DNA from 2 places in the Micrococcus sp. MS-ASIII-49 genome. Region 2 is predicted to be linked to the other one. Evidence: predicted binding sites of a transcription regulator. Region 2 holds the regulator's gene; the other holds the start of a gene.
What was found. Region 2 encodes HrcA, which represses chaperone genes, less so after heat shock. Its sites were predicted from a motif close to TTNGCACTCGNNNNNNNCGAGTGCNAA; they were not measured.
Positions count from the first base shown of each region.

Region 1: groES (co-chaperone GroES) is a predicted target of HrcA. The motif match lies at 7,643-7,669, and genes of this name have one in related genera.

Region 1 is NZ_JXSP01000097.1:8,693-18,515, forward strand. Features, by position in the region: gene SJ20_RS07100 (glutamate--cysteine ligase) at 1-501, opposite strand, end outside; gene SJ20_RS07105 (methyltransferase) at 571-1,902, shown strand; gene SJ20_RS07110 (siderophore ABC transporter substrate-binding protein) at 2,073-3,137, shown strand; gene SJ20_RS07115 (ABC transporter permease) at 3,134-4,192, shown strand; gene SJ20_RS07120 (iron chelate uptake ABC transporter family permease subunit) at 4,185-5,273, shown strand; gene SJ20_RS07125 (ABC transporter ATP-binding protein) at 5,270-6,025, shown strand; gene SJ20_RS07130 (hypothetical protein) at 6,231-7,208, opposite strand; gene groES (co-chaperone GroES) at 7,846-8,142, shown strand; gene groL (chaperonin GroEL) at 8,251-9,823, shown strand, end outside.
Region 2 is NZ_JXSP01000149.1:16,039-24,355, reverse strand. Features, by position in the region: gene lepA (translation elongation factor 4) at 1-1,578, shown strand, start outside; gene hemW (radical SAM family heme chaperone HemW) at 1,579-2,859, shown strand; gene SJ20_RS09895 (DUF4870 domain-containing protein) at 2,875-3,294, opposite strand; gene SJ20_RS09890 (DUF3097 family protein) at 3,389-4,249, opposite strand; gene hrcA (heat-inducible transcriptional repressor HrcA) at 4,420-5,433, shown strand; gene dnaJ (molecular chaperone DnaJ) at 5,509-6,642, shown strand; gene SJ20_RS09875 (16S rRNA (uracil(1498)-N(3))-methyltransferase) at 6,639-7,400, shown strand; gene SJ20_RS09870 (PhoH family protein) at 7,441-8,317, shown strand, end outside.

The sequences.
Region 1 (9,823 bases), on a different contig from region 2:
GAGCAGGTGCGGCACGCGGTTGACCAGGCCGTTCACCACCGGCATGGCCTTGGAGACGTCGTCCAGGCCCACGTGCACGTGCACGCCGAAGATCAGCAGCTGCCGACCCCAGTACTGGGTGAGATCCAGCATGCGGTCGTAGCGCTCACTGGGCGTCGAGGGCTGCGCGATCGCGTCCGCGAACGGGTGCGTGCCCTGGCAGAACAGGGAGATGCCCCGCGCAGCCGCGGCGTCCGCCACACGCGCGGCGATCCGGCCGAGGTCCGCCGTCGCGGCGTCCACGCGCTCGTGCACGCCCGTGACGAGCTCCACCGTGTTCTGCAGCAGCTCGCTGGTCATGTGCGGGTTCACGTCGTCCTCGGCGAGGCCCTCGGTCGCATGCAGGGTGCGCAGCAGGTCCGGGGCCTCGGAGCGCAGCTCGCCGGACACGGCATCCACGAGCGCGAGCTCCCACTCGATTCCGAGAGTGGACTGCGCGGAGTCGGCGAAGGGCAGAGTCATGCCGCCCATCCTAGAAGCCCCGGCCCGGTCTGTGCCCGGTGTCCACGCTCCGGACCTAGGGTGTGGGGCATGGCCCGTCCCCGCCCCGCCTCCCGCTCGCCGCGCCCCACGGCCGCCGCCTCGGAGGCGGACGACACCGCCCTGGCCCCCGTCCTCGAGCCGGAGGGCCGCGCACTGCTCGACTCCCTCGCCGGGTACCGCGAGGCCGACGCGCTCGCGGTCTCCTCCCGCCTGCGCGCCGCGGGGCACCCGCCCGAGCGCGTGGCCGCCGCGCTGACCCAGGCCGCGCTGCGGTCCCGGGCGGAGGCCCGCCTCGGGCCGGAGGCGCGCCGGATGCTGTTCACGCGCGACGGCCTGGAGCAGGCCACCCGCCCGCTGGTCGCGGGCCTGCATGCGGACCGGCTGGCGGCCGCGGGGGCCCGGCGCGTCGCCGACCTCGGCTGCGGTCTCGGCCTGGACGCGCGCGCCTTCGCCGACCGGGGCCTGGACGTCGTGGCGGTGGAGCGGGACGCCGTCGTCGCCGCGGCCGCCGAGGTGAACCTCGCCGGCCACCGCGGAGCGCGTGTGGTGCACGGCGACGCCGTGGCCTGGGCCCGCGCCCACGTGCCCGCCGAGGCGGACGCGGTGTGGCTGGACCCCGCCCGCCGTCAGGTCGGCGGGGGCGGGTCCGCGCGCGTGTTCGACCCCGAGGCGTTCTCCCCGCCCCTGAGCGTCGTGACGGACATCGCCGCGACGGGCGTCCCGCTCGGTGTCAAGCTCGGCCCGGGGCTCCCGCACGAGGCCGTGCCGGCGGGCGCCGAGGCCGAGTGGGTGAGCGTCGACGGCGACGTCGTGGAGGCCGCCCTGTGGTTCAACGCGGCGGCCCGCCCCGGGGTGCGGCGGGCGGCGCGCGTCATGACCGTCCGGGGCGGGGAGACGACGACGGCGCAGCTCGTCTCCGGCGCGGACTTCGGCGACTCGCCCGAGGTCGAGGCCGTGGGGGAGGAGGGCATGGCGGGGCTCGTCGGCGCGGTCCTGCACGAGCCGGACGGCGCCGTCATCCGGGCCGGACTCGTGACGGACCTGGCCGCGTCCTGGCCCGTGCCGACGCGGCAGCTGGACCCCCACCTGGCCTACCTCGTCGCGCCCGAGCCCGTGCGGGACGGCCTGGCCCGCGCCCATCGGATCGAGGCGGTGCACGGCTTCCACCTGGCCTCCCTGCGGCGCTGGGCGAAGGAGACCGGGGTGGGTCGGCTGGACGTGAAGAAGCGGGGCATCCGCGAGACGCCCGAGGAGGTGCGTCGCGCCGTCCTCGGCGGGGCGAAGCCGGGCCGGCGTGGCGGGGCCGGACGGCACGCCACCCTCGTGCTGGCGCGCGTGGGTCGGGCGCGGTTCGCCCTCGAGGTGACGCCGTTGGACTGACGGGGCTCGAGGCCGCGGGCCCCGGGCGGCGGGACCCGTCGAACTCCCGTTGGGGGATTACGGCACCCTCGTGTACGGTATTCGACTGAGGCAAGGCTCACCTCCACGGGAGCGCGCCCACCACCCCGACTGCTCATCCCGGGACAGCCCCGCCCCCCAGAAGGAGAACCATGCCGCGTTCTGCCCGCGCCCCCCGCCTCGCCAGGCTCGCCCTGACCTCGGTGGCGGCCCTCGCCCTCGTCGGCTGCTCCGCCGGCGGCGCGGCCACGGGCTCGTCCTCCGCGAGCGCCGCCGGCGAGTCCTCGTCCTCCGCGAGCGCCGCCGGCGGCTCCTCGGCCGCCTCAGGCGGCGTCGTGGCCGGGGTCACCGTCACCGACATGTCCGGCGCCGAGGTCACCCTGCCGGAGGAGGTCGACTCCGTCATCGCCACGGACAACCGCACCTTCCGCACCCTGGACGACTGGGGCGTCGAGCTGTCGGCCGCGCCGAAGCAGATCATGTACAAGGGCGAGGGCGGGCCCTCCTACCTCCAGGACGACTCGGTCGCCGACATCGGCAACCACCGGGAGCCGGACATGGAGCTGTTCGTCACGGCTGAGCCGGACGTCGTGTTCAACGGCCAGCGGTTCAACGAGCGCAAGGCGGAGATCGACGAGCTGACCGGCGACGCCGCCGTCGTGGACACGAACTTCGACGTCACGCAGACCCCCATGGACGAAGGCCTGAAGAAACTGACCACCCTGCTGGGCGAGGCCACCGGCCACGAGGCCGATGCCGAGAAGCTCATCGCCGACTTCGACGCCGCCACCCAGCGCGCCAAGGATGCCTACGACCCCGAGCAGACCGTCATGGGCCTCATCGCCTCGGGCGGTGAGCTCTCGTACGTCGCGCCCAGCGCCGGCCGCGCCATCGGCCCGTTCTTCGACATGCTGGACCTGACCCCGGCCCTCGAGCAGTCGGGCACCGACAACCACCAGGGCGACGACATCTCCGTCGAGGCCATCGCGAAGTCGAACCCGGACTGGCTGATCGTCATGGACCGTGACGCCGCCGTCGGCGAGGAGAACGCCACCGCTGCCGAGCTGATCGAGCGCTCCGAGGCCCTCCAGGACGTGACCGCGGTGAAGGAGGGCAACATCGTGTACCTGCCCACCGACTTCTACGTCGCCGAGGACATCCAGAACCACACCACCGTCATGGAAGACCTCGCGAAGGCCTTCGAAGGCGCGCAGTGATTCTCGACGTGCGTCACCACGTCGCCGACGCCCCGCCCCGGCTCGAGGAGCCGGGGCGGGGCGACCGCGTGTGCTGGGTCCCGCCCGCCGTCCTGCGGCCCGAGCGCACCCGCTGGCAGCGCACTTGGCCGCTGCTGGCCGGCATCGTGGTGACCGCGGTCCTCGTCGTGGTCTCGCTGTTCGTGGGCGTGTACGACGTCGGCGCGGAGGGCGGACGCGAGATGTTCGCCATCACGCGCGTGCCGCGCACGGTCGCCCTCGTGCTGGCCGGCGCCTCGATGGCGATGTGCGGGCTGATCATGCAGCTCATGACGCAGAACCGCTTCGTGGAGCCCAGCACCACGGGCACCACCGAGTGGGCCGGTCTCGGCTTGTTGGTGACCATGGTGCTCGTGCCGGGGGCGGGCCTGGTGACCCGGATGGCCGGGGCCATCCTCTTCGCCTTCGTCGGCACCCTCGTGTTCTTCCTCTTCCTGCGGCGGGTGCGCCTGCAGTCCTCCCTCATCGTGCCGATCGTGGGCATCATGCTCGGCGCCGTCGTGGGCGCCGCCTCGACGTTCCTCGCCCTCCAGACGGACATGCTGCAGCAGGTGGGCGCGTGGTTCGCCGGCTCGTTCACCTCCGTGGTCCGCGGCCGGTATGAGCTGCTCTTCCTCGTGCTGATCGTGTGCGTGGCGGTCTTCGTCATCGCGGACCGCTTCACCGTGGCCGGCCTCGGCAAGGACGTCGCCACGAACGTCGGCCTCAACTACGACGCCGTGATCCTCACCGGCGTGGCCATGGTGGCCGTGGCCACCGGCGTGGTCACCGTGGTGATCGGGGCCCTCCCGTTCCTGGGGCTCGTGGTCCCCAACCTCGTGTCCATGGTCCGTGGCGACAACCTGCGCACGAATCTGCCCTGGGTGGTCATGGTCGGCGTGTGGATCGTGATTGTCTGCGACCTGATCGGGCGCACCGTGATCGCCCCGTTCGAGGTGCCCATCTCGCTGATCCTGGGCCTCGTGGGCGCGATCGTGTTCCTCGCCCTGCTGCTGAGGCAGGCCAAGCATGGTTGAGCCGCTCGCGACCGCCCCGGGTCGCCTCCCCGCCCCGCTCGGCGGCGCCACCGCCGCCGGGCCCGTCGACGCCGACGCCCCGCGCCGGTCCGGCGCGTTCGTCACCGCCGCCGACCGCCGGAGGTATGCGGTCGTCGTCGCGGTGCTGGCCGCCGTCGCCGTGCTCTCCACCGCCGGGGTCCTGCTGTGGGGCAACGAGGCCGAGCCCGGCTCGCGCGCGTTCTGGATGATCGCGCGGATGCGCGTGGAGTCCCTGGGCGTGATCGGCATCGTGGCGCTGTGCCACTCCTTCGCGACCGTCAGCTTCCACACGGTGACGGGCAACCGCATCATCACGCCCTCGATCATGGGGTTCGAGGCGCTCTACACCGCCGTGTCGACCGCCGCCGTGTACGTGCTGGGGGCCGCGGGCGTCGCGGTGCTGACCGGGGTGGGACCGTTCCTCGCCCAGGCCGCGCTCATGGTGGCGCTGGCGACGGCCCTGTACTCGTGGCTGCTCTCCCGGCCCTACGGCAGCGTCCATCTGATGCTGCTCGTGGGCGTGGTGCTGGGCGGCGGGCTGGCCGCGCTGAGCACGTTCATGCAGCGACTGCTGGACCCGAACTCGTTCGACCTGCTGAGCGCGCGGCTCTTCGGCAACATCTCCAACGCCCGGACCGAGTACGTGGCGATCGCCGCGCCCATCGCCGTCGTCGTGTGCGCGCTGCTGTGGCTGCGCTCCCGCCGCCTGAACACGGTGGCGCTCGGCGCCGACGCCGCGACCAACCTGGGCCTGCACCACCGGCGCGAGCTCATGGTGACGCTGCTGCTGGTCTCCGTGCTGATGGCCATGACCACCGCGCTCGTGGGCCCGATGACGTTCCTCGGGTTCCTCGTGGCGACGCTGGCGTACAGCCTCGTCGACACCCACGACCACCGGTTCATCCTCCCGGTGGCGGCGCTGGCCGGGTACGCGGTGCTCACGAGCGCCTACTTCGTGCTGCGGCACGTGTTCTACGCGGGGGGTGCGGTCACGGTGGTCATCGAGCTGATCGGCGGCATCACCTTCCTGGTCGTCGTGATGAGAAAGGGACGTCTGTGATCGAGCTGCGCGGCGTGGTGAAGCGCCACAGCGATGAGGTGTGCATCGGACCCGTGGACCTGGACATCCAGGCCGGGGGAGTGACCGCGCTCGTGGGGCCCAACGGGGCGGGCAAGTCCACGCTGCTGACGATGATCGGCCGGCTGCAGGACGCCGACGCCGGGACGATCGCCGTGGGCAGGCACGACATCACCACGACGCCGTCCCGGAAGATCGCGCAGACCCTGTCCATCCTGCGGCAGGAGAACCACTTCGTGACGCGGCTGACCGTGCGACAGCTCGTGGGGTTCGGGCGCTACCCGTACACGCGCGGCCGGCTGACCCTGGAGGACGAGCGGCACGTGTCCGACGCGATCGACTTCCTCAACCTCGGCCCGTTCGAGAACCGGTACCTCGACCAGCTCTCGGGCGGCCAGCGGCAGCGCGCGTACGTGGCGATGGTGCTGGCGCAGAACACCGAGTACGTGCTGCTGGACGAGCCGCTGAACAACCTGGACATGCAGCACTCGGTGCAGATGATGCAGCAGTTGCGCCGGGCCGCCGACGAGCTGGGCCGGACCGTGGTGATCGTGCTGCACGACATCAACTTCGCCGCCCACTACGCCGACCGGATCGTGGCCATGGGCGACGGCCAGGTGGTGGAGACCGGCACCCCGGCCGAGATCCTGCGCCCTGAGGTGCTGGAGCGAATCTTCAAGACCCCCTGCAGCGTGGTGGACGGACCGCACGGGCCGCTGGCCGTGTACTACTGAGCGGGGCGACGGTGAGGCCGGCCCGGGTCGGTCCGGGCGGGGGTCGGGTGCCCGGCCGACGCGAGCGTTCCGTGGGCAGAACCCGCCGGGTCTCGCCTTCCGGGGGCAGAACCCGCGTGTTTCCAGGTTCCGTGGGCAGAAGCACCCTCGCTTCTGCCCACGGAACCCCTGCGCATGGACGGCAGGGCCATACGCGACGACGACGTCAGGCATCCCAGCCGTTCGAGACCTGTGCCCGTCGTCTGAGGACGGCCTCGATCACCCGCGCGTATCCCTCGCCGACGTCCCGGCTCGTGACGTGCAGGGTCATCTGCCCACGCTCCGCGTAGTACTGGTCTCGCCGGGCGTCCCGGGCGTGTTGCTCGGCACTCCGGTGCACCTCGCCGTCGTACTGGAGGACGAGCCGGCAGTCCTCGAACCACAGATCGGCCTCGGGGGCGTCCCGCCGCCCGGGGTCGAACACGTGCTGCAGCGTCGGCTCGCCCAGCCCCGCCTCGACGAGCGCCAGCCTCAGCCGGGTCTCCTGCGGCGAGTCGGCACCCACCCGTACGCGCTCGAGCGCCGCCGTCGCCCGCGGTCTTCCGACGAACCGCCCGAGCGGCCGCATCGCCTCGTGCAGCGCGGTGACCGTGGTGATGGGAGGCCGCCGGCCGCGCGGGGACCAGGGGTGACGGACCAGGTGGTCACCCGCCGACACGAGGGATGCCTCGTCCCAGGGGTGGCCGATCGAGCACAGATCGAGCCAGGTCCGTTCCGGCGTCGTCACCCGTAGCCCGAGCACGGAGGTGACGTGGCCGGCGGGCAGGGGTCTGCGGTGCTCCATGACGCCGGGGATCCGCGCCCGTGCGGTGCCGCGGTGCAACGTGATCTCGACGGCGGCGCGTCGCGTGGCCCCGCCCGGGGGAAGCGGGAGGCCGTGGAGGTGCGCCGCCGTCTCGTGGGAGAGGACGGCGTCGGGACGGGACCGCAGGAGGGCGGTCAGCAGGTCGAGGCCGACCCCGTGGTGCGGCGGCGGGAGCCCAGCCGACTCCCAGGTGCGCAGCGGCATGTCACGTCGGCGGTGGATGCCGCGGGCGAGGCGGAGGACGTCGGACCGCCGCACCCGGCTGGGCGGCAGACCGCGTTCGAGCACGTCGCGGGTGGTGAAGACGGGGACGAGGGGGAGGTCGGGGGCGAAGGGCATGGGTCGACCCTGACGCGGTCGGCCCGACGGCGGCCGGGCGGGCCGCGTGTCTGTGCACACCAGCGCAGGGTGGGCCGGCTGTGCAGGACTCGGCGGCGGCCGGTGGTCCCGCCGGGACGACGTCGTCATGGCTCGGTGGGCAGAGCTGCGAGGAGTTCCGCCCACGCAACATCCGTGGGCAGAAGAGAGGGCGCTTCTGCCCACGGAGATCGAAAACCTGCGGATGCTGCCCACGCGATGGGCGGGGGTGCGGTTTCTGCCCACGGAGGGTGGCGAGGGGGGAGGGTGGGGAGTGGGGGAGGGACAGGTTGCGGGCCGCAGTCGTGACCACTCCGCGTGCTCTTGGGCTCGGAACCCGCCCCGCCCGCCGCCCCACGGCATCCCACCGCACCGCGCCCCGCGCCCTCCGCCCACGGCGGACGGCGGGGACACGGCTGGCACTCATGTTGAAGGAGTGCCAGAACCCGGAGTAGAGTGGGCACTGGCACTCGGGGGTACCGGGTGCCAATGCCCGAGGTGGACCGTCCGGCACCGCGACGACGGAGGGTCTGACGCCCGTGGCGCACCCGCAGACCACAGCATCAGCGGTCCGGCGAGCCCGCCGGAGCCGCACGTCGACGAAGAAGGAGTGTGCAGCATGTCTGTCTCCATCAAGCCCCTTGAGGATCGCATCGTTGTCCGCCCCCTGGAGGCCGAGCAGACCACCGCGTCGGGCCTCGTGATCCCGGACACCGCCAAGGAGAAGCCGCAGGAGGGCCAGGTCGTGGCCGTGGGCCCGGGCCGGGTCGCCGAGAACGGCAACCGCGTGCCGGTCGACGTCGCCGAGGGTGACGTGGTGCTGTACTCCAAGTACGGCGGCACCGAGGTCAAGGTCGGCGGCGAGGAGTACCTGGTGCTCTCCGCCCGCGACGTGCTGGCCGTCGTCGCCAAGTGACCCCGCCGCGACGGGCCCGGTGAGCGGCGCGCACCGCACCGGTGCGCGCGCCCCGGGCCCCTCGCGTCCCCGCACCCCCTGACTCCCTGAACGAAAGGAGCGTCCGTCATGGCCAAGCAGCTGGCTTTCAACGACGACGCACGCCGCGCCCTCCAGGCCGGCATCGACAAGCTCGCCGACACCGTCAAGGTCACCCTCGGCCCCAAGGGCCGCAACGTGGTGCTCGACAAGGCGTGGGGCGCCCCCACCATCACCAACGACGGCGTCACGATCGCCCGTGAGGTGGAGCTGGAGGACCCGTACGAGAACATGGGCGCCCAGCTCGCCAAGGAGGTCGCCACCAAGACCAACGACATCGCGGGCGACGGCACCACCACCGCCACCGTGCTGGCCCAGGCGCTCGTGAACGAGGGCATGCGCCAGGTCGCCGCCGGCGCCGCGCCGGGCGAGGTCAAGAAGGGCATCGAGGTGGCCGTGGCCGCCGTCGAGCAGCGCCTGCAGGAGAACGCCCGCCCGGTCGAGGGCCAGGAGGTGGCCCACGTGGCCGCCATCTCGGCCCAGAACGACGAGGTCGGCGAGCTGCTGGCCCGCGCGTTCGACACGGTCGGCACCGACGGCGTCATCACCATCGAGGAGTCCTCCACGACCTCCACCGAGCTGGACGTCACCGAGGGCATGCAGTTCGACAAGGGCTTCCTGTCCCCGTACATGGTCACCGACGCCGAGCGTCAGGAGGCCGTGCTCGAGGACGCCTACGTCCTGATCAACTCGGGCAAGATCTCCAACGTGCAGGAGCTGCTGCCCCTGCTCGAGAAGGTCCTGCAGGCCAACAAGCCGCTGTTCGTGATCGCCGAGGACATCGAGGGCGAGGCCCTGTCCACCCTCGTGGTGAACAAGATCCGCGGCACCCTGAACGTCGTGGCCGTCAAGGCCCCGGGCTTCGGCGACCGCCGCAAGGCCATGATGCAGGACATCGCGATCCTCACCGGCGCCCAGGTCGTCTCCCCGGACCTCGGCATGAAGCTCGAGCAGGCCGACCTGGACGTGCTCGGCTCCGCCCGCCGCATCACCGTCACCAAGGACGAGACCACCATCGTCGACGGCGGCGGTGCGGCCGAGGACGTCGAGGCCCGGGTCGCCCAGATCAAGGCCGAGGCCGCCGCGACCGACTCCGACTGGGACCGCGAGAAGCTCCAGGAGCGCCTCGCCAAGCTCTCCGGCGGCATCGGCGTGATCCGCGTGGGCGCCGCCACCGAGGTGGAGCTCAAGGAGCGCAAGCACCGCATCGAGGACGCCGTGTCCTCGACCCGCGCCGCCCTCGAGGAGGGCATCGTGGCCGGCGGCGGCACCGCGCTCATCAATGCGCTGACCGCGCTCGACACCGACGCCGACGTCCAGGCCCTGACCGGCGACGCCGCCGTGGGCGTGGACATCGTCCGCAAGGCCCTGAAGCAGCCGCTGCGCTGGATCGCCCAGAACGCGGGCGAGGACGGCTACGTGGTGGTCTCCAAGGTCGCCGAGCTGGAGCCGAACCACGGCTTCAACGCGAAGACCGGCGTCTACGGCGACCTGATCGCCGACGGCGTGATCGACCCGGTCAAGGTGACCCGCTCCGCGCTGGCCAACGCCGCCTCCATCGCGGCCCTCGTGCTGACCACCGAGACCCTCGTGGCGGACAAGC
Region 2 (8,317 bases):
CACGTGGACTTCACCTATGAGGTCTCCCGCTCGCTGGCCGCATGCGAGGGCGCGATCCTGCTGGTGGACGCCGCCCAGGGCATCGAGGCCCAGACCCTGGCGAACCTCTACCTCGCCATGGAGCACGAGCTGGAGATCATCCCCGTGCTCAACAAGATCGACCTGCCCGCCGCGGATCCGGACCGCTACGCGGCCGAGCTGGCCTCCCTGATCGGCTGCGAGCCCGAGGACGTGCTGCGCGTCTCCGGCAAGACGGGCGTCGGCGTCGAGGAGCTGCTGGACCGCGTGGTCCGCGCCGTCCCCGGCCCGGAGGGCGACGCGGACGCCCCGGCCCGCGCGATGATCTTCGACTCCGTGTACGACACCTACCGGGGCGTCGTCACGTACGTGCGCGTCGTGGACGGCCGGCTCTCCCCGCGGGAGAAGGTCCGCATGATGTCCACGGGCACCACCTACGAGCTCCTCGAGATCGGCGTCTCCTCCCCGGAGCCCGTGCCCACCAAGGGCCTGGCCGCGGGCGAGGTGGGCTACCTCATCACCGGCGTGAAGGACGTGCGTCAGTCCAAGGTGGGCGACACGGTCACCAACCACGCCCACCCGGCGGAGCAGTCCCTCGGTGGGTATGAGGACCCCAAGCCCATGGTGTTCTCGGGCCTGTACCCCATCGACGGCTCGGACTATCCCGTGCTGCGTGACGCCCTGGACAAGCTCAAGCTCAACGACGCCGCGCTCGTCTACGAGCCGGAGACCTCGGTCGCGCTGGGCTTCGGCTTCCGCGTCGGCTTCCTCGGTCTGCTGCATCTGGAGATCGTGCGCGAGCGCCTCGAGCGCGAGTTCGACCTCGACCTCATCTCCACCGCGCCCAACGTGGTCTACGAGGTCACCCGGGAGGACCGTGAGGTCGTCACCGTGACCAACCCCTCCGAGTTCCCCGAGGGCAAGATCCTCGAGGTGCGCGAGCCCATGGCCTCGGCCACGATCATCGTGCCGGCGGAGTTCATCGGCGCCGTCATGGAGCTGTGCCAGGCCAAGCGCGGCAACCTCAAGGGCATGGACTACCTCTCCGAGGAACGCGTGGAGATCCGCTACTGGATCCCGCTGGCCGAGATCGTGTTCGACTTCTTCGATCAGCTCAAGTCCCGCACCAAGGGGTACGCCTCGCTGGACTGGAAGGCCGACGGCGACCAGGTCGCCGACCTCGTCAAGGTGGACATCCTGCTCCAGGGCGAACAGGTGGACGCGTTCTCCTCGATCACCCACAGGGACAACGCCTACGCGTACGGCGTGATGATGACGGGCAAGCTCAAGGAGCTGATCCCGCGCCAGCAGTACGAGGTGCCGATCCAGGCCGCCATCGGCTCGCGCATCATCGCCCGCGAGAACATCCGCGCGATCCGCAAGGACGTGCTCTCCAAGTGCTACGGCGGCGACATCTCCCGCAAGCGCAAGCTGCTCGAGAAGCAGAAGGAGGGCAAGAAGCGCATGAAGATGGTCGGCCGGGTGGAGGTCCCGCAGGAGGCCTTCATCGCCGCCCTGTCCTCGGACGGCGCCGGCGCCGACCAGGCCGCGAAGAAGTAAGTGCCCGCCCTGCCCCTCGGCGAGCCCGTCCCCGACGACGGCCGGCTGCCGGCCGACGTCGGGCAGCGGGTGCGCGCGGCCGCCCGCGACGGCGCGGCGCGCACCTTCAGCCTGTACGTCCACGTGCCGTTCTGCACGGTGCGCTGCGGCTACTGCGACTTCAACACGTACACGGCCGTCGACCTCGGCCCCGGCGCGGGTCGCGGCGACTACTGGGAGTCGGCCGTCACGGAGCTGGACTTCGCCGCCGACGTGCTCGCGTCCTCGGACGTGCCCGCCCGCCCGCTGCACACGGTGTTCTTCGGCGGCGGCACGCCCACGCTCCTGCCGGCCGCGGACCTCGTGCGCATCCTCCAGGCGGCGGTGGACCGGTTCGGGATCGCGCCCGGCGCGGAGGTGACCACCGAGGCCAACCCGGACACGATCACCCCGGAGTACGCACGCCAGCTCGCGGCCGGCGGCTTCACCCGCCTCTCCCTGGGCATGCAGTCCGCGGTGCCGCACGTGCTCGCCACGCTCGAGCGCACCCATCGGCCCGAGTCCGTCCCCGCCGCCGTCGCCGCGGCCCGCGAGGCCGGCCTGGAGGTGTCCCTGGACCTGATCTACGGGACCGCGGGGGAGTCCCTCGCCGACTGGCGGGCCACGCTCGAGGCCGCCGTCGTCCTGGCCCCGGACCACGTGAGCGCGTACTCGCTGATCGTGGAGGAGGGCACCAAGCTCGGGGCCCAGGTGGCCCGCGGCGAGGTGGCGGACGTGGACCCCGACGACCAGGCGGACAAGTACCTGCTCGCCGAGGAGCTGCTCGGCGCCGCCGGCTACCGCTGGTACGAGGTGTCCAACTGGGCGCGCGACCCGCAGGGGTCCGGCGTCCACCGTGCGCGGCACAACATGGCGTACTGGGAGGACCAGGACTGGTGGGGGATCGGCCCGGGCGCGCACTCGCACCTCGCCGGGGTCCGGTTCTGGAACGCCAAGCACCCCGCCGCCTACGCGCAGCGGCTGGCCACGGGGGTCACCCCCGCCGTCGGCCGCGAGCGGCCCGACGCCGACGCGCGGCGCCTCGAGCGCATCATGCTCGCGGTGCGCACGGTGGACGGCCTCCCGACCGCGGAGCTCGTCTCGGAGACGCCGGGGGAGGCCGCGCGGACCCGCGGGGCGATCGCCGAACTCATCGCCGCGGGCCTGCTGGACGGGCGCGCCGCCGTCGACGGGCGCATCGTCCCCACGCTCGAGGGGCGGCTGCGCAACGACGCGATCGTCCGGGCGCTGGCCGGCTTCTGACCGGCCGGCCCCGGGTCAGCGCAGGATGCGCAGGTTGAACGGGTACCGGAACGGACGGCCCTTGGACACGTGCGAGGCGCCCATCACGCCGTAGACCGCCATGGCGGCCCACGTGAGCGCGCCGAGGATCGCGAAGATCGGGCCGACCACCGGCAGCAGGGACAGGAAGAAGAACAGGAGCGTGATGAGCGTGGGCGGCCCGGAGAAGTTCAGGGCCTCGCGCGACTCCTGCGAGGTGAACGGGCCGCGGTCGCGGTAGAGCAGCCACACGACCAGCGGGCCGAGCACGCCGAACGCCAGACTGAGGTGGGCCAGCGCCGCGCGGTCACGGTCCTGCTTCGCCGTGAGCGGGGCGCCGCGGCCGCCGGCCGAGACGAGCCAGGCGGGCGGGCCGTGGCCGGTGCGGCCGGCGTCGGGCTGCGCGCGGGTGTTCACGAGGGGCTCCTCCTGGATCGCGGGACCCGCGCGCCGGGGACCGGGCGCAGGGCATGGGCCAGCATAGCGCGGGCGGGCGGGGGCCGCGCCGAGATCAGTGCTCGGGTGCGGCGGTGAGGAAGTCGATGAGCTCCTCCACGCGGCCCAGCAGGGACGGCTCGAGGTCCGCGTACGTGGTGACGTGGGAGAGCAGCCGCTTCCACCCCAGCCCCGTGGCCTCCTTGCTCCCGTGCGGCCAGCCCAGTCCCCGCAGGATCCCCGTCTTCCAGTCCTGCCCCTTCGGCACGACGGGCCACGCGGGGATGCCGAGGACGGAGGGCTTGATGACCTGCCAGACGTCCACGTAGGGGTGACCGAGGATGAGCACGTTGCCCGCGGCCCCCGGCACGCGCATGGCCTCGGCCGCGAGGCGCTCCTCCTTGGACCCGGTGACGAGATGGTCCACGAGGATCCCGAGCCGGCGCCGCGGACCGGGGGCGAACGCACGGATCGCCCCGGCGAGGTCGTCCACGCCGTGCAGGGGCTCCACGACGATGCCCTCGAGGCGCAGGTCCTCGCCCCACACCTTCTCCACCAGCTCGGCGTCGTGCACGCCCTCCACCCAGATGCGTGAGGCGCGGGCGGTGCGGGCGCGCGCCCCCTCGACCCGTCGCGAGCCGGAGGCGGTGCGGGCCGGCGCCGCCGGGGCCGCGGCGGTCGGGGGGACCAGGGTCACGGGCTCGCCGTCGATCCAGAAGCCGCCGCCGAGGGGGAAGCCGCGGCGCACGCCGCGGCGGTCCTCCAGGACCACCACGTGCACGCCGCCGGAGCGCTCGATGCCGATCACGGCCCCGGTGAACCCGGAGGCCACGTCCTCGACCACCGTGCCGGGGGCGGCGGGCACATCGGGGACGGTCCGGGCGGGGCGGCGCGTCAGGTCGTCGTGGCCCGCGGGGCCCCAGCTGCTCCAGTCCATGGGAGAGCACGGTAGCAACGGGGCCGGGCGATCACCGTGAGCGAAGCCGTGCGGGCCGGTCGGGTCGTCCCCCGGGTCGGACGGTAGCATTGGCACTTGACCCGCCGGAGTGCCAGTCAGGGGCACCTCCGGGGTCGCCCCGGATCCCGACGGACCAGAGGAGGACCGAGATGTCGGAGCAGCCCCGCCGCCTGCAGGTGCTCCAGGCGATCGTGGAGGACTACGTGGCCCTGCGCGAGCCCGTGGGCTCCAAGGCGCTCGTGGAACGGCACGCCCTGGGCGTGTCCTCCGCGACCGTGCGCAACGACATGGCGGCGCTCGAGGAGGAGGGCCTCATCGTGGCCCCGCACACCTCCGCCGGGCGCGTCCCCACGGACAAGGGCTACCGCGTGTTCGTCGACCGCCTCTCCGAGGTGAAGCCGCTGTCCCCGGCCGAGCGCCGGGCCGTACGGACCCTGCTGGACCCGGAGACGGACACCGAGCACATGATGGAGTCCACGGTGCGCCTCCTGGCCCAGCTGACCCAGCAGGTCGCCGTCGCGCAGTTCCCCCACGAGGACGGCTCCACGATCCGCCACCTCGAACTGGTCTCCCTCACACCCACGCGCCTGCTCGTGGTCCTCATCCTGTCCACGGGACGGGTGGACCAGCGGCACGCCGTCCTGGACCGGCCGGTCGACGAGGCGGAGCTGTCCGTGCTCCGCGGCCTCCTGCTGGACGCCCTGCTGGGGCTCGGTCCGGTGCAGGCGGCCGCCGTGGTGGACGACGTCGTCACCCGGGTCCGCCCGGAGCACCGGCCGTCCGCGGCCCTCGTGGCCGCGGCCGTCCAGGACCTGCTCGAGGCCGGCCGGCAGGACCGCATCGTCCTCGCCGGCACCGCCAACCTGGCCCGCTCCCCGGGGGACTTCGGCGCGTCCATCGGGCCGATCCTGGAGGCACTCGAGGAGCAGGTGGTGCTGCTGCGCCTGCTCACGGAGATGGAGCAGGACGCCCACGGGGTGTCCGTGCGGATCGGGTCCGAGAACGCCGGATCGCTCGCGGACACCTCGGTGGTCGCGGCCGCCTACGGCCCCGGCGCCGTGGCGAAGCTCGGCGTCATCGGTCCGACCCGGATGGACTATCCGGGCACGATGGCCGCCGTCCGGGCGATCGCCCGCTATCTCTCCCGCATCCTGACCACCTGACGCGCCTCCGCGCGTCCCGGCGGGCCCCGTCCCGCATCGCCCCACGTCCCGCTCTCCCCGAGAGGAATCCCCACCGTGACCGACCACTACGAGACGCTCGGCGTCAGCCGTGACGCCAGCACCGAGGAGATCCGCCGCGCCTACCGCAAGCTCGCGCGCACCCACCACCCGGACGTCAACCCCGACCCGGAGGCGGCCGAGCAGTTCAAGCGCATCTCCCACGCCTACGAGGTGCTCTCGGACGAGGGCCGGCGCCGGGCCTACGACACGACGGGCAATGAGAACGGCCAGGCCGGCTTCCCGGGCGGCTTCGGCGGGGCGGGCGGCTTCGGGGGCTTCGCCGACATCTTCGAGACCTTCATGAACGCCGCCGGCCAGGGCGGCCGCGGCGGCCCCGCCAGCCGCGCCCGCCGCGGCCAGGACGCCCTGGTGACCGCGCGGATCGACCTGCGCGACGCCGTCTTCGGCGGCGAGCAGACGATCGAGCTGGACACGGCCGTGCGCTGCGAGCGGTGCGAGGGCTCGTGCTGCGAGCCCGGCACCCAGCCGGAGACCTGCCAGACCTGCCACGGCCACGGCATGATCCAGCGCCCCGTGCGGTCGCTGCTGGGCACCGTCATGGCCACCGAGGCCTGCCCCGCCTGCCAGGGGTTCGGCACCGTCATCCCGACGCCCTGCCACGAGTGCGACGGGCAGGGCCGGGTCCGCACCCGGACGCCGCTGACCCTGCGCATCCCCGCGGGCGTGGACGACGGCACCCGCATCCACCTCGCCGGCCGCGGCGAGGCCGGCCCGGGCGGCGGCCCGAACGGCGACCTCTACGTGGAGATCGCGGTCCGCCCGGACGAGACCTTCCGCCGCGAGGGCGACCACCTGGCCACCACCGTGACCGTCCCCATGGCCGCCGCGGCCCTGGGGACCACCGTCACGCTGGACACCCTGGACGGCAAGCAGTCCGTCAGCCTGGACCCGGGTGTGCAGTCCGGCCACGTCGAGGTCCTCCACGGCCTGGGCGTCGGCCGCCTGCGCGGGCAGGGCCGTGGCGACCTCAAGGTGGACGTGGTGGTCACCACGCCCACCGACCTGGACGACGAGCAGCGCCAGCTCCTGGAGCGCCTGGCCGAGGTGCGCGGCGAGGAGGTCGTGCACGGCGCACCCCAGGCCAAGGGCATGTTCGCCCGGCTGCGGGAGAACCTGAGGAACCTGTGACCGCCCCCCTGTTCCACCTCGAGCCGGGCACCCTGGCCGGCGCGAGCGCCGGCGCGGAGGTCGTCTTCGGCGGCCCCGAGGCCCGGCACGCCGCCGCGGCCATGCGCCTGGCCCCCGGGGAGGCCGTGCTCCTGGCCGACGGGTCGGGCACGCTCGGCCACGGCACCGTGCTCGCGGCCGCCCCGGACGCGGTGTCCGTGCGGCTGGACGCGGTGGCGGAGGAGCCGGCGCCCGCCCCGGCGCTCGTGCTCGTCCAGGCCCTCGCCAAGGGCGACCGGGACCTCATGGCGGTCCAGGCCGCCGTCGAGCTCGGCGTGGACGCCGTGGTGCCCTGGGAGGCGGAGCGCTCGATCGTCCGCTGGAAGGGCCCCAAGGCCGCCAAGGCCCGCCGGAAGTGGGCGGACACGGCCCGCGCGGCCGCCAAGCAGGCGCGTCGCACCCGGGTGCCCGCGGTCCGAGACCACGTCTCCGGGACGGCGGTCGCCGGGCTGGCCCGGGACGACGACGGCGGCCGGCTCGTCCTCGTGCTGCACGAGGACGCGGACCACGGGGTGTCCGCGGTGCCCGCGGAGCGACTCTCCGCGGCCGCCGAGATCGCCGTCGTCGTGGGCCCCGAGGGCGGGATCGGCCCGGCCGAGCTCGAGGCCTGCGTGGCCGCGGGGGCCGTGCCGGTGCGGCTCGGCCCGCACGTGCTGCGCGCCTCCACGGCCGGCCCCGCCGCCCTCGCCGTGCTCCAGCACCGGCTCGGCCGCTGGTGAGCCCCGGCAGGACGGCGCGCCGACGCCTAGACTGGTCGGGATGTCCCGCCCCCGCGACCCCGAGGTGATCCGCCCCATCGTGACCGTGCCCCCCACGACCCCGACCCCGCCCGCCACCGCGCACGAGGGGGTCGCGTTCGAGTCCGCCGACCTCATGGTCCGCACGCTCGGTCCGCAGGACGCCCTGCTGCGGATCCTCGGCGGCGTGTTCCCCACCGTGGACGTCACGGTCCGCGACCAGCGGCTGGACCTGGCCGGGCCGGTGGCCGAGGTGGCCACGGTGCGGCGCGTCGTCGAGGACCTGCGCTCGATCGCCCGCCGCGACCAGGCCGTCACCCCCGAGGTGATGGGCCAGGTCGTCCACCACGTCCGCGACGCCGCCACCGGGCGCGGCGCGGGTCAGCTGCACCTGGACTCGATCCTCTCGGGCCGGGGCCGCCGCATCCGCGCGAAGACCCTGCACCAGCAGGACTACGTGGAGGCGATCGACCGCTCCACCGTCGTCTTCGGCATCGGCCCGGCCGGCACCGGCAAGACCTACCTGGCGATGGCCAAGGCGGTGCAGGCGCTGCAGGCCAAGGAGGTCAACCGGATCATCCTCACCCGCCCGGCCGTCGAGGCCGGCGAACGGCTCGGCTTCCTGCCCGGCGGGCTCTCCGAGAAGATCGACCCGTACCTGCGCCCCCTGTACGACGCGCTGCACGACATGATCGAGCCCGAGTCGATCCCGCGGCTGATGGAGGCCGGGACCATCGAGGTCGCCCCGCTGGCGTACATGCGCGGCCGCACCCTGAACGACGCGTTCGTGATCCTCGACGAGGCCCAGAACACCACCGGCGAGCAGATGAAGATGTTCCTGACCCGCCTCGGCTTCGGTGCGCGCATGGTCGTCACGGGCGACACCTCGCAGGTGGACC